Regions from separate parts of the Kitasatospora sp. NPDC093102 genome, predicted to be linked through region 2. Evidence: riboswitches for the same ligand, from Rfam matches in the RefSeq annotation. Region 2 holds a riboswitch; the other holds the start of a gene.
The links. Region 2 has a riboswitch for guanidine ahead of AB0O11_RS14100 (SMR family transporter). Riboswitches for the same ligand answer to the same signal wherever they lie in the genome.
Positions count from the first base shown of each region.

Region 1 (6,479 bases), on a different contig from region 2:
CGGCCTGGTGGCCGTCGGCGCCCTCCTGGCCGCCCGGCTCCCGACGGAGGCCCCGGGCCCGCCCCCGGAGGACTGAACCCTCAGATGGTGGTCCGTTCGGGAACGGCGCGCGCCCGGACGGACCACCGCCACAGCGAGCCCAGGAGCAGCGCCCCCGGGACGACCCCGGCGACCGCGCCGACGGCGGCCGTCGAGGCGCCGCCGAAGGCCAGGGCCAGCCCGGCCACCGCGCACAGCGTCATCGCGGCGCCGAGGACGTGCACCGAGGGCCGCTGCCAGAGAGCCGCCAGGACGAAGAAGTGCGCGCTCACCACGGTGGCGATCCAGGGTCCGGTCGCCAGTGGGGTGTGCAGCAGCCGGTTGACCACCAGGATGCCGACGACGATCGCGGCTCCCCCGGCAGCCGGGATGAACTGATAGTTCCGTCCGACGGCGTTCTTCGGCCTGCCCCCGGTCCGGTCCAGCGGAGCCTCCCGGCCACCCCACCGGTTCCAGGCCCCGACCAGCGCGATGAACGCGGCCAGCGACACCACCCGCAGCCCCACCTCGACGGCGGCAGGCAGCGTGCTCGCGCCGGTCTGGATGAACACGAGCCCGAGAACGGCTCCGAGGATCCGGGCGGTTCGGTCAGTCGACATGCTCGCCATTCTGACGGCCGATCCGACCATCGGACCAGCCGCGCTGTCCGGCCGCTTCGGCCAGCACGTCGGCCACGGTGCGACGAGGTCGATAGCCGAGCACCCTGGCGGCCCGCTCGGACACGTAGACGCGGTCGATCGAGCGGGGGAGATCCCACCCGAGCCGGTCGAACCCGGCCGCCGCCTCCGGCATGCGCTCCGCGATCAGGGCTGCCGGGGCCCGGTGAAGACGTGCGAGGTCGTCGGTCCGCCAGGGGTACGGGCCGGCGATGTTCACCACCCCGGCAGCCGTGGCGCTCTCGACGGCCAGCAGGTGCGCCCGCGCCACATCGGCCAGGTCCACGCCCCGGTAGAGGCGGTGCCGGGCCAGCAGGGGCGGCGGCTCCGGGAAGCAGCGGGCGATCCGCAGGCACGCCGTGGTCATGCCGGTCGCTTCGAGCACCAGACGCTCGGCGGCCAGCTTCGTCTCGTCGTAGACGTCGCGCGGCCGGGCGATCAAGTCCTCGGTCACCCAGACCGCCGCGCCGTCGGACGGCACCAGCGCGTGCCCGTACACCGAGGTCGAGCTCGTGAGGACGAACCGCCGCACCCCGGCCGCCTCGGCGGCGGAAAGCAGCTCCCCGGTCGCCCCGACGTTCACGGCGTGGAACTCCGCATCCGGCCGCACCCCGACGTGCGGCGCGTGCAGCGCGGCCGCGTGGACGACCGCCTCCGCCCCGGCGAGCGCCCCGCGCCATGCCACGCCGTCCCGTAGGTCCGCCACCACGTCGGTGTCGGGGGACCCCACCAGGTCCACCCCGACCACCGTGCGGCCCGACTCCCGCAGCAGCCGCACCACCGCCGACCCCACCAACCCGGCCGACCCCGTCACCACCACACGCCCCACCCGGGCCACCCCTCCCACACGCGTCACCGATCCGCCGAGCCTACGGCGCCGGGCGCGGTACTGTGCCGGAAGCACCGGAGGAGAGCGCATGAACCCTGAGCACTACCGCCTGCTCGAAGAGGCCCGCCGCAGCCTGCCGGATGGTTGCAAGGTCGAACTGTCGGGCGACATCATCGTCATGCAGGCGTCACCGCCGTCGATCCATCAGCGCTGTTCTCCGAGCCCAACCGTGACCGCTACCACACCCGGACGGAGCGGGAGTTCGGCGAGAAGATCGGCATCCCGGAGCCGTTCGGCTTCGAGCTGGACCTGACCCGGCTGGTGCCCTACCGGGATTGACCGGCCCCGGGGCCCCGGGCGCTCACTCGTGCGGCCAGAGGATCAGGTCGTCCAGCGGGTACCGGCGCGGACGGTCGCCGAGTTCGGCGACGGCGGCCCGGATCCGGTGCAGGTGGGCCGAGGTGAGCTGGAGCGGCGGCTCCTCGGGCTGGTGGGTGGTGCGGATCGGGTAGTCGACGCCCGGCTCGCGGGTCATCTCGATGTGGCAGCCGAGCACGTGCGTCACCGGGTGGCTCTCGGCGAAGGCGACCAGCCGCTCGATGCTCCGCCCGAAGGCCGGCCAGTCGTTGATGTACAGCCGCCCCGGGTAGACCGTGTCGCCGGTGAGCAGGAAGCCGGTCCACGGGTCGTAGTAGGTGACCGACGCCTCGTGGTGTCCCGGGGTGGCCAGGCACTTCAGCACCCGCCCGCCGCCGAGGTCGACCGGGGCCACCGCCTCCTCGTCCCGGTCGAAGCCGAAGTACGGCCAGGCCGCGGCGAGTTCCCCGCCGACCAGGGTGGTCGCCGGCCGGTCGGCGAACTGGCCGTCGCCGGCGACGTGATCGCCGTGCGGGTGGGTGTGCAGGACCAGCAGCGGATAGTCGCCACCGGGCCGGGGGTTGCGGGCGAGCCACTTCTCCACCAGCTCGTCGACCGTCGCGCGCAGCGGGAAGTACACGGCCTCGGCGGTCGCCCCGGTGTCGATCAGTACTGCCCGCTCCGTCCCGAACAGCAGGAACAGGAACGGCGCCTCGTAGTGGACCGCCTTGTTCTGGCGCAGGATGACGGTGTGCTCGTCGTACTCGTGGACCTGGATGTCCGGGTCGGTGTTGTGCTTCGCGGACGGGGAGCCGTGGATCCATCGCACGTCCAGCGGACGGGTGATGGGAGTACCGGCAGCGGACATGACGCCTCCAGGGTGCGTCGTCTTGGCAGGCCGGGTACGGCGCACGTCTCGTCCGGGGCCGGCGCCGCTGCGCCGCCCCGGGGACGCTAGCACGGGCCGGCGGCGGACTCAGCCGGTTGTAGGAGAAGCGTTCCGGGCGAACTCGACGAAGTCGGCCCAAGCCCGGGGAGCGAAGGCGAGCCGGGGGCCGGTCTTGTCCTTGGAGTCCCGCACGCGGACGGTGCCCGGGGTGAGGGCGACCTCGACACAGTTGCCGCCTTCGGTGCCGCTGTGGCTGGACTTGAACCAGGCCGGTGCGGTGCTCATGGACGCGTTCATGGCCGACCCCCCGTGGTCATCCGGTATGGACTCCCGACGTCAGGCGCCCGAAGGTTCGGGGGTGTGCGAATCGGTCGAAACCATCCCCACGGGTGATCCGAGCAGGTGAGCGAGCCCGTCGGCGAGGCCGCCGCGCCAGCAGGCGTAGTCGTGGCCGCCGTTGAACTCGCGGTAGGCCAGGTCGTAGCCGCGGGCCGTCAGGACGTCGCGCAGGTGGCGGTTCTGGGCGAGGAGCATCCACTCCTGGAGGCCGACCTCGATCCAGAAGCGGGCCGGACGCCGTTCCTCGGCGGCGAAGCGGCGGGTCAGCCATTCGCTGCCCGCGTCGAACTCGGTCCCGTCGGGCCACCAGAAGGAACCGGACTGGGACAGCGCGTTGCCGAAGCGCTCCGGGCGGCGGTAGGCGGCGTAGGCGGCGGTGAGGCCGCCCGCGCTCTGGCCGGCGATCACGGTGGCGGCCGGGTCGTCGCTCACGCCGAACTCCGCGCCGGCCCACGGGAGGAGACGGTCGGCGAGGAGGTCGACGAAGGCCGGGTTGCAGCTGAGGTCGTCCGGGCGCTGTGGGCCCATGGTGTGCACCAGCAGCGCGACGGTGGGCGGGATCGCGCCGTCCGCCGTCAGGTTGTCGAGGCTGTTGCCGACGGACAGCACCTCACCCCACATCTCGCCGTCCAGCAGTACCGCGCCCGGGTACGGGCCGCCGTCCGCGCGGTGCCCGGCCGGGAGGTGGACGTCCACCCGCCGGCCGGCCACCGTACGGGCGAGTGTCCGCCCGCGCGGCACGCCGTCGCGCCGCCGCACGTACGGCTGCGCGGGCGCGGCGGGCAGGCTGAGCACCGAGGAGGGGTGACGGCCGTCGCGGGCGGGCAGCCGGGGCTCGGTGTCGTACGGGTCGGGGCGGGCGTGGTCGAGGACGCGCAGCCAGTCGGGGCGAGTGGTGCCGGGGGCCTCGCCGCGGAACGGGTACAGCTGGTACGAGGCGCGGTGGTCCGCGCGCAACCGGTAGGTGATCGACCAGGTTCCATCGGCCTGACGCTTCATCAGATGCGGCGTCAGGTCGCCGGCGTGGCGGTCCTTGTCGGTGACGGTGTGCAGCAGCGCGAGCACGCCGTCGCAGCCGTCGTCCCGGTGGGCGAAGGTGACCAGGCGGTAGGCGGGGTCGTCGGGGTCGGGGGCGACGACGAGCGGGGTCTTCACCGTGAGGTCTCCAGAAGTGGTCACGCGGGGCTGCCCTTGCGGCCGAGCAGCACCCAGAGCAGGAATGGGCCGCCGAGGACGGTGGTGACGATGCCGACGGGGATCTCCACCCCGGCGAACAGCACCCGTCCCAGGGCGTCCGCGAGCACGACGAGCAGGGCGCCGGTCAGCGCCGAGCCGAGCACCGGCACCCGCGCGGGTCCGGCCAGCCGCCCGGCGATCACCGGTGCGGCCAGCGCCACGAAGCCGACCGGCCCGCAGACGCCGACCGCCAGCCCGGCCAGCGCGACGGCCAGCAGCAGGCAGGCGAGCCGGACCCGGCCCGGGTCGACACCCAGCGCGGAGGCGACGCTGTCGTCGAAGCGCAGCACCGCCAGCCGCCGGGCCGCCACCAGTGCGAGCGGCACCAGCACCGCCAGCCCGATCAGCACGGGCGTGGCGACGGAGAGGTCCCGCCCGTTGAGGCTGCCGTTGGTCCAGATGTACAGCGAGCCGGCCGAGTTGAGCGAGCGCCGGGCCATCGCGACCTGGATGACGGCAGAGGCGAGCGCCGACATGGCGAGTCCGACCACCAGCACCCGATAGCCGCGCGCGCCGAGCCCGCCGGAAGCCAGGGTGACGACCAGGACGGCGACCAGCGCGCCGAGCGGTCCCGCCCACCAGGCGCCGAAGGTGCCCGCGACGCCGGCGGAGACCAGCACGGCGGCGGTCGCGCCGTCGTTGACGCCGAGCAGTTCGGGCGTGGCCAGGCGGTTGCGGGCGAGGGTCTGGGTGAGGCAGCCGGCCAGGCCGAGGGCGGCCCCGGCGGCGAGCCCGGCGACGATCCGGCCGAGCCGGAACTTCTGCACCAGCAGCACGTCCAGCCGGTCGCCGTAGCCGAACACCGCCCGGAAGGTGCGGGCGAGGTCGAGTTCGCTCTGCCCGGCGTGTGCCGAGACCACCACGGCGGCCAGCAGCGCGGTGGCCAGGCCGAGCGAGGCCAGCAGCGCCCGGCGCGGCAGCAGCAGTGACCACGCGCCGTAGCGCAGTGCCAAGTCCGGTTTGGGCGGTGCGGGTTCGCCCCGCCGTGCGGACGGCGCGGACTCGGCGGGATCGGCCATGGCCAGGGCGGCGGAGTGCCGGGAGCGGACGATCGCGATCAGGGCCGGGGCGCCGACCAGCGCGACGATCACCGACACCGGCGCCTCGAAGGGCCGGGCCACCACCCGGGCGAGCACGTCCGCACCGGTCAGCACGGTGGCGCCGAACAGCGCGGCGAGCAGGGTGAGCCGGCCGACCCGCGGGCCGGCGACGGTGCGGGCGAGGAAGCCGGAGAGCAGCCCGAGGAAGGCGACCGGCCCGGCCAGCGCGACCGCCGAGGCGGTCAGCAGGGTGACCGCGAAGCCGACGGCGGCCCGGGTGGCGCCGGGCCGGTGGCCCAGGCCGCGGGCGAGGTCGTCGCCGAGGGCGAGCGCGGTCAGCGGCCGGGTGGTGAGCGCGGCGAGCAGGAACCCGGCGCCGAGCATCGGGGCGAGTTGGCGCAGGGTCGTCCAGCCCTCCACCCCGGCCAGCGAGCCGAGCACCCACACCCGGTACCGCTCGTACGCCTCGGGGGAGTTGACGATCAGCACGTCGGTGAGCCCGCGGAAGATCGCGGCGACGGCGGAGCCGGCGAGCACCAGCCGCATCGGGGAGCCGCCGCCGCGGCTGCTCGCGACCAGCAGCACCACGGTGCTGGCGAGCACCGCGCCGCCGAAGGCGAAGGCGAGGTAACCGAAGGAGGTCTGCACGCCGAGCACGGCTATGCCGAGCACGACGCCCAGCGAGGCGCCGGCGTTGACGCCGAGCAGGCCGGTCTCGGCCAGCGGATTGCGCGTGACGGACTGCAGCTGCGCCCCGGCGACGCCGAGCGCGGCGCCGACCAGCAGGGCGGTGAGGGTGCGCGGCAGCCGCAGGTCGCCGACGACCAGGGCGAGCCGGCCGTCGGCGCGGGCTCCGTCGCGGTTCAGCAGGTAGTCCAGCACCCGCCCGGGTCCGACCTCGCCGGCGCCGACCGACAGGGAGAGCGCGGCCAGGGCGAGCAGGAGCACCGCCGCCGCCGTGACGGCCGGCCAGGCCGGGCGGGCGCCCTCCGTGCGGTCCCCGGGTCGTCGGGGCTCCGGCGTGGCGGCGGGGGGCGCTTCGGGGACGCCGGCTTGCGACAATGTCATAAGGTAAGGCTAACCTAATGACCGAG
Region 1 covers NZ_JBFBFA010000006.1:43,163-49,641, forward strand. Annotated here, with positions in the region: gene AB0O11_RS10890 (DHA2 family efflux MFS transporter permease subunit) at 1-76, shown strand, start outside; gene AB0O11_RS10895 (hypothetical protein) at 81-638, opposite strand; gene AB0O11_RS10900 (NAD(P)-dependent oxidoreductase) at 628-1,551, opposite strand; gene AB0O11_RS10905 (hypothetical protein) at 1,669-1,863, shown strand; gene AB0O11_RS10910 (MBL fold metallo-hydrolase) at 1,886-2,749, opposite strand; guanidine-III (ykkC-III) riboswitch at 2,761-2,828, opposite strand; gene AB0O11_RS10915 (DUF397 domain-containing protein) at 2,858-3,055, opposite strand; gene fes (enterochelin esterase) at 3,107-4,288, opposite strand; gene fhuB (Fe(3+)-hydroxamate ABC transporter permease FhuB) at 4,285-6,453, opposite strand.
Region 1: another riboswitch for guanidine. It lies ahead of AB0O11_RS10910 (MBL fold metallo-hydrolase); the one in region 2 lies ahead of AB0O11_RS14100 (SMR family transporter).

Region 2 (6,479 bases):
CGCCACCACGCCGACGCCGAGGGCACCTTGGTGAAGGTCGAGGCGCAGATCCTGCTGGACGGCGGCGCCTACGCGGACGTCTCCGCCGAGGCGCTGGCCGCCGCGACGGCCTTCTCGGCTGGCCCGTACGTCTGCCCGAACGTCTTCGTGGACGCCTGGGCGGTGCGCACCAACAATCCGCCGGCCGGCCGGATGCGCGGCGAGGGCGCCCTGCAGGCCTGCTTCGCGTACGAGTCGCAGCTGGACCAGCTGGCCGCCCGGATCGGTGTGGACCCGGTGGAGATCCGCCGTCGCAACGCGATGTCCACCGGCGACCCGCTGCCCACCGGACAGGCCGTCACCTGCCCGGCGCCGGTGCGGGCCCTGCTCGACGCGGTCGCCGCCGAGCCGCTGCCGGCCCTGCCGGTGGACGACCCGGACGCCGAGTGGCTGCTGCCCGGCGGGCCCGGCGGCGCGGGCGACCCGGCGGCGGTGCGGCGCGGCATCGGCTACGCCGTCGGCATGGTGCACATGCTGGGCGCCGAGGGCGAGGACGAGGTCTCCACGGCGACCGTGCGGGTCAGCGGCGACCACGCCACGGTGATCTGCGCGGCGGTCGACGCCGGACAGGGCTTCGCCACGCTGGCCCGGCAGATCGTGCAGACCGTGCTGGGCGTCAGCGAGGTCTACATCGCGCCGGCCGACAGCGACCAGTCGATCGCCGGCCCGTCCGCCCGCGGCCGGCACACCTGGGTCTCCGGCGGTGCCGTCGAGCGGGCCGCGCTGATGGTCCGCCACCAGCTGCTCCAGCCGATCGCGGCGAACTTCGGGATGTCGGCGGAGCTGCTCCAGATCGCCGACGGCAAGATCACCTCGTACGACGGGGTGCTCGGCATGCCGGTCGCCGAGGCGCTGGAGGGCAAGGAGCTGTGGGCCACCGCGCAGTGCCGCCCGCACCCCACCGAGCCGCTGGACGAGGCCGGGCAGGGCGACGCCTTCGTCTCCATCTCGTTCTGCGCCATGCGCGCGGTGGTGGACGTGGACATCGAGCTGGGCACCGTGCGGGTGGTCGAGATGACGGTCGCCCAGGACGTCGGCCGGGCGCTGAACCCGCGCCAGATCGAGGACCGGATCGAGGCGGGGGTGGCCCAGGGCGTGGGCCTGGCGCTGCTGGAGGACCTGCGGACGGAGGGCGGGGTGCTCCAGAACCCCTCGTTCACCGGCTACCGGCTGCCCACCGCGCTGGACACCCCGGAGGTGCGGATCGCCACGCTGCTGGAGGAACGCGACGTGGTGGCCCCGTTCGGCGCCAAGGCGGTCGGCGCCGTCCCCGCGGTGGTCGCCCCGGCGGCCGTCGCCGCGGCCGTGCGCGCCGCCACCGGCCTGCCGGTCGGCCGGCTGCCGATCCGGGCGGAGGACGCCGTCACGGCCTGACCGGATTCCCCGGACGGCAACGGAAATAGCGAAAAGGAATTGCCGGGCGACTTTCGGAGTCGACCGGCAATTCCTTTTCCGGTGAGGCCATGGCGGGAATCGAACCCGCGTGCACCGCTTTGCAGACGGTTCCCTAAGCCACTCGGGCACACGGCCAGTGAATTCATAGTGGCCGATCCGGGGGAGAGGGGTCAACGCCCCTTTGTAAATTCTGTATGGCAGTGTGTGCTACCGTCGGGGACAGGTGGCGGCATTTCCGTCACCCCGGACGAGCGCGTCGTACCCGGTGACGACAAGACGGCGCAGTTCAGCGGCAATCCGGCCGCTGTGGACTGCGGAGGTGTCGCTGTCGTGGCCTGGCTCGTTCTGATCGTCTCGGGTTTCCTGGAGACCGTGTGGGCGGTCGCCCTGGAATCGTCCAAGGGCTTCACCCGCCTCGTCCCCAGCCTTGTCTTCGGCGTCGCGCTGCTGCTCAGCATGGGCGGTCTGGCGTACGCGATGCGCACCATTCCGATCGGCACCGGCTACGCCGCCTGGGTCGGCATCGGCGCGGTCGGCACCGCGGTCTACGGCATGGCCGTCCTGGGGGATCCGGCGACGATGGCCCGGATCGTCTGCCTGCTGCTGATCGTCTCCGGCGTGGTGGGTCTCAAGGTGCTGCACTGACCTGCGCCGCGCCGCCGTCCCAGGACGCGGGACCGAGCCGATCACCGACCGGGGTCAGGGGCCATCGAGGCAGACGGCTCTTACGATGTTACGTATGACCACTGCCTCCCCCACCTCGGTCGACCCCGTGCCGATACCCCTCGACGACGACCCCGGTGGCGGGGTGCTCGGCGGCCGCTACCGCGCGCTGACCCTGGGGATCGTCTCGGTGGTCCTGGTGATCGCCTTCGAGGCGACCGCCGTCAACACCGCGATGCCGACGGCGGCCCGCCAGCTGCACGGCGTCTCGCTGTACGCCTTCGCCTTCTCCGGGTACTTCACCAGCACGCTGTTCGCCCTGGTCGTCTCCGGTCAGTGGTGCGACCGGCGCGGCCCGCTGCAACCGCTGTTCACCGGCATCGCGGTGTTCGGCGTCGGCCTGGTGGTGGCCGGGACGGCGCCCGGGATGTGGGTGTTCGTGGCCGGGCGGTCGATCCAGGGCCTGGGCGGCGGGCTGGTGATCGTCGCGCTGTACGTGGTGGTCGGCCGGGCCTATCCGGAGCGGCTGCGGCCGTCCGTGTTCGCGGCCTTCTCCTCGGCCTGGGTGCTGCCCTCGATCGTCGGCCCGCTGGTCGCCGGGGCCGTCACCCAGCACCTGGGCTGGCGCTGGGTGTTCCTGGCCGTGCCGGTGCTGATCCTCCTGCCGCTGGCCGTGATGGGCCCGGCGCTGGCCCGCTCCGAGCGTGAGCACCCGGTGGCCAAGGGCGGCGGTTTCGACCGCCGCCGCACCCGGCTGGCCGCGATGGCGGCGGTCGGCGCCGGCCTGGTGCAGTACGCCGGCCAGCGCCTCGACCTGATCGGGCTGATCCCCGGGGCGGCCGGGGCGGCGCTGCTGGTGCCGGCCGTCCTCGGGCTGCTGCCCGCCGGGACGCTGCGCGCGGTGCGCGGGCTGCCGGCGGTGATCCTGCTGCGCGGGGTGTCGGCGGGGGCGTTCTTCTCCGCCGAGGTGTTCATCCCGCTGATGATGACCAGCCGGCGCGGCCTCTCGCCGACGCTGGCCGGGCTGACCCTGACCAGCGGCGGCCTCACCTGGGCGCTGGGCTCGTGGCTCCAGGGCCGGCCCGCCGCCGAGCGCTTCCGGGTGCCGATGATCCGGGGCGGCTTCGTGCTGACCGTGGTGGCGATCGGGGGCGCCGCGCTGGTGCTCGTCCCGGCGGTGCCGGCCTGGGTGGCCGCGGTCGCCTGGGGCGTCGGCGGCCTCGGGATGGGACTGACCATCGCGTCCGTCAGCGTGCTGATGATGAAGCTCTCCAGGCCGGAGGACGCCGGCGCCAACTCGGCCGCGCTCCAGATGAGCGACGCGCTGGGCAACGTGCTGCTCACCGGCCTGGCCGGGGTGCTGTTCGCGGCGCTGGGCGGCGGCTCGGTGGCCGCCCTCCACGACACGGCGGAAGGCGCCGGGTCGCCCGGCGCCTTCGCGGTGGTGTTCCTGACCAGCATCGGGGTGTCGCTGCTGGGGGCGCTGCTCTCCGGCCGGGTCCGCACCCGGACCTGACGGTCAGCCGGTGGCGGCGGCGACGGCGGGGGCCCCGGCCCCCGCCGGGGCGCCGAGGAAGGCCTCCCAGCCGCCGGCCGGGGACTGGCCCGGGGCGAGGGTCCGGAGCTTGCGCAGCACCGCCGGGTCCTGGGCGTCCAGCCAGTCGACCAGCTGCCGGAAGGAGACCAGCCGGACCTCCGGCTTGTCCGCGATGGCCTTGAGGACCTCCTCGACGGCGTTCATGTAGATGCCGCCGTTCCACTCCTCGAAGTGGTTGCCGATGACGTACGGCGCCCGGTTGCCGTTGTAGGTGCGGTCGAAGCCCATCAGGTAGGCGTCGCGGGCCTGGGCCTGGAAGCCGGGGTGGAGCGCCGGGTCGGCCTTGGTGTTGGGGCCGCACTGGTTGTACATGATGTTGTAGTCCATCGAGAGCACCTGGAAGGTGTGCCCGGGGAACGGGATGGACTGCAGCGGGAGGTCCCAGAGCGCGCCGCCCTGGATCTTCTGCGGCCACACCTGGGTGCCGTTGCCGCTGCTGTCGTAGCGCCAGCCGCGCTTGACCGCGGTGGGCAGCAGGTTGCGCTGGCCCTCCAGGCACGGGGTGCGGCTGCCGATCAGCTCCTTGCGGTAGTCGAAGGGCAGCGCCGGCAGGTCGGTGAAGCCGGTGTTGGTGCGCCAGTTCGTCACGAAGCCCATCGCCTGCTCGATCTCGCTGTCCCACTCCTCCGGGGACCACTTGCCGACGCCGGTGGAGCCGCAGAAGTGGCCGTTGAAGTGGGTCCCGATCTCGTGGCCCTCCAGCCAGGCCGCGTGCACGTTCTCCAGGGTGTCGCGGATGTGCCGGTCGCTCAGGTAGCCGATGTCGGAGGCACCGACCCGGTGCTGCGGCGGGCGGTAGAGGTCCTTCTTGGACTCGGGCAGCAGGTAGAGGCCGCTGAGGAAGAAGGTCATCTTCGCGTCGTGTTCCCGGGCCAGCCGGCGGAAGCGGGCGAACAGGCCGTTGTCGAGCTCGCCGGCGCCGTCCCAGGAGAAGACCACGAACTGCGGCGGGCGCCGGCCGGGCCGCAGCTGCTCGGGGACGGGCTGGTGCGGCTGGGCGCCGGTGTCCGAGGTGGAGCCGTCGCCGATCAGGACGGCCTTCGGCGGGGGGATCGGGGCCGGGGCCGGGGTGGCGGTGCTGCCCTGCTCCTGGGCCGTGCCGGTGGCCGGGACGGCGGTGCCGCTCACCCGCTCCCCGCCGGCGGCGTGGTTGCTGCCGCAGCCGGCCGCCAGGGTGGCGGCGGTGACGGCGCCGGCCGTCAGCAGGGTGCGGCGGGAGAGGGCTTCCATGGTCACTCCGTTCGTGGGGCGGTGGGCAGCATGGGGGAGTGCGGAGTCCAGCCGGACACGTGGGTGATAGAACCCGTAACCGGGTCAGCATGGCATGAGGGTGAGACCGGTCGAAGAGGCACGGCGCGCGGTCGTGTGCGATCGCTCGAACGACGCAACCGATCGGACCTGTTGAACCGTCGATAGCTCTGTCGGGCGTGTTCCCGCGGCGATCGCATGCGGGAGGCGGCCGTTGCGCTCCGCGACCGGACGCCCACGCAGTGCAGAGAAGAGGCCGTCGGACCTGCCGATCGGCGGGTGCCGATACGACCGTCGTACGGACGTGCTTTACAGTCCGTTCCGGTTGAATTGTTCCCAGGAAACTCCCAGGAAGCGGGGTTCCGTCGGCAGAGGGGAGCGCCCGTGGGCGTCCAGCAGAGCAGGGGGCCCTGGCCGGGCACCCTGGCGGCCGGAGCCGCTCTGGTGCTCGGTGCCTGGCTGCTGCACGACGGAGGTTCGTCGGTGCCGCCGCCTGCACCGGGGGCCGGCCAGGCCCAGGCCGGGATCGCGCCGGTCTCGGTCGTCCCGCCGCTGGGCCCGTCCGTGCCGACCCGGATCCGCATCCCGGCGGTGCGGCTGGACGCTCCGGTCACCGCGCTCGGACTCGACGCAGACGGCCACCTCCAGACCCCTCCCGAGGCGGACCGGAACCTCGCCGGCTGGTACCGCGGCGGGGCGGGCCCCGGACAGCGCGGCACCGCGATCCTGGTGGGACACGTCGACAACAAGGCCGGCCCCGCGGTCTTCTATCATCTGGGCGCGCTCCGTCGGGGGGACCGGATCGAGATCGCCCGGGTGGACGGCGCCACCGCCGTCTACCAGCTCTACGCCATCGAAGTGCACGACCGAAAGGACTTCCCGGACGACCGGGTCTACCGTCAGGCCACTGACGCGCAGCTGCGGGTGATCACCTGTGGCGGCTCGTACAGCGAGGAACACGGCTACGACGGCAACGTCGTCGCCTACGGGTTCCTGGCCGACACCACCCCGCCGGGCAAAGCCGCATGAGCACGCAGACCCTTGCCTCCCGCTGGAACCCGATCGACTGGCCGCTCACCGAGGGCCTGATTCCGCACGCCGTGCTGGCCGTCGGCTGGGCGGCGCTGTTCGCGCTCGCCGTCGGCCGCGGCCGGAGCTGGTGGCGGGTCCGCCTGCCCGCCGCACTGCTCACCGCCGCGGCGCTCAGCCTGCTGCTGGACGTCGTGGTCGACGGCTGGTGGCACCCCTTCCCGGAGGGCACGCCCCGGTACGTCACCTGGTGGATAGCCGTCGCCCTGCTCGGGCTCTGCCTGGCCGGCTACCGGATGCGCCGGCTCGACTGGCGGCGGCGGGGGTTCGCGCTGGGCCTGAGCGGCCTGGTGGTGCTGATGGCCTCCTCCGAGGTCAACATCGGCTTCGGCCAGTTCCCGAGCGGGCGCGTGATGCTGGCGCCGTGGCTGACCAAGACCGACGGGATGGTCGCCGCCAAGGCGGGCCAGGTCATGGCCGCCCCGCCGGGCAAGCCGCTGGAGGACGT
Region 2 covers NZ_JBFBFA010000008.1:69,601-76,079, forward strand. Annotated here, with positions in the region: gene AB0O11_RS14090 (xanthine dehydrogenase family protein molybdopterin-binding subunit) at 1-1,413, shown strand, start outside; tRNA gene AB0O11_RS14095 (tRNA-Cys) at 1,498-1,569, opposite strand; guanidine-III (ykkC-III) riboswitch at 1,655-1,720, shown strand; gene AB0O11_RS14100 (SMR family transporter) at 1,765-2,079, shown strand; gene AB0O11_RS14105 (MFS transporter) at 2,174-3,613, shown strand; gene AB0O11_RS14110 (hypothetical protein) at 3,617-4,924, opposite strand; gene AB0O11_RS14115 (class F sortase) at 5,327-5,971, shown strand; gene AB0O11_RS14120 (alpha/beta hydrolase-fold protein) at 5,968-6,479, shown strand, end outside.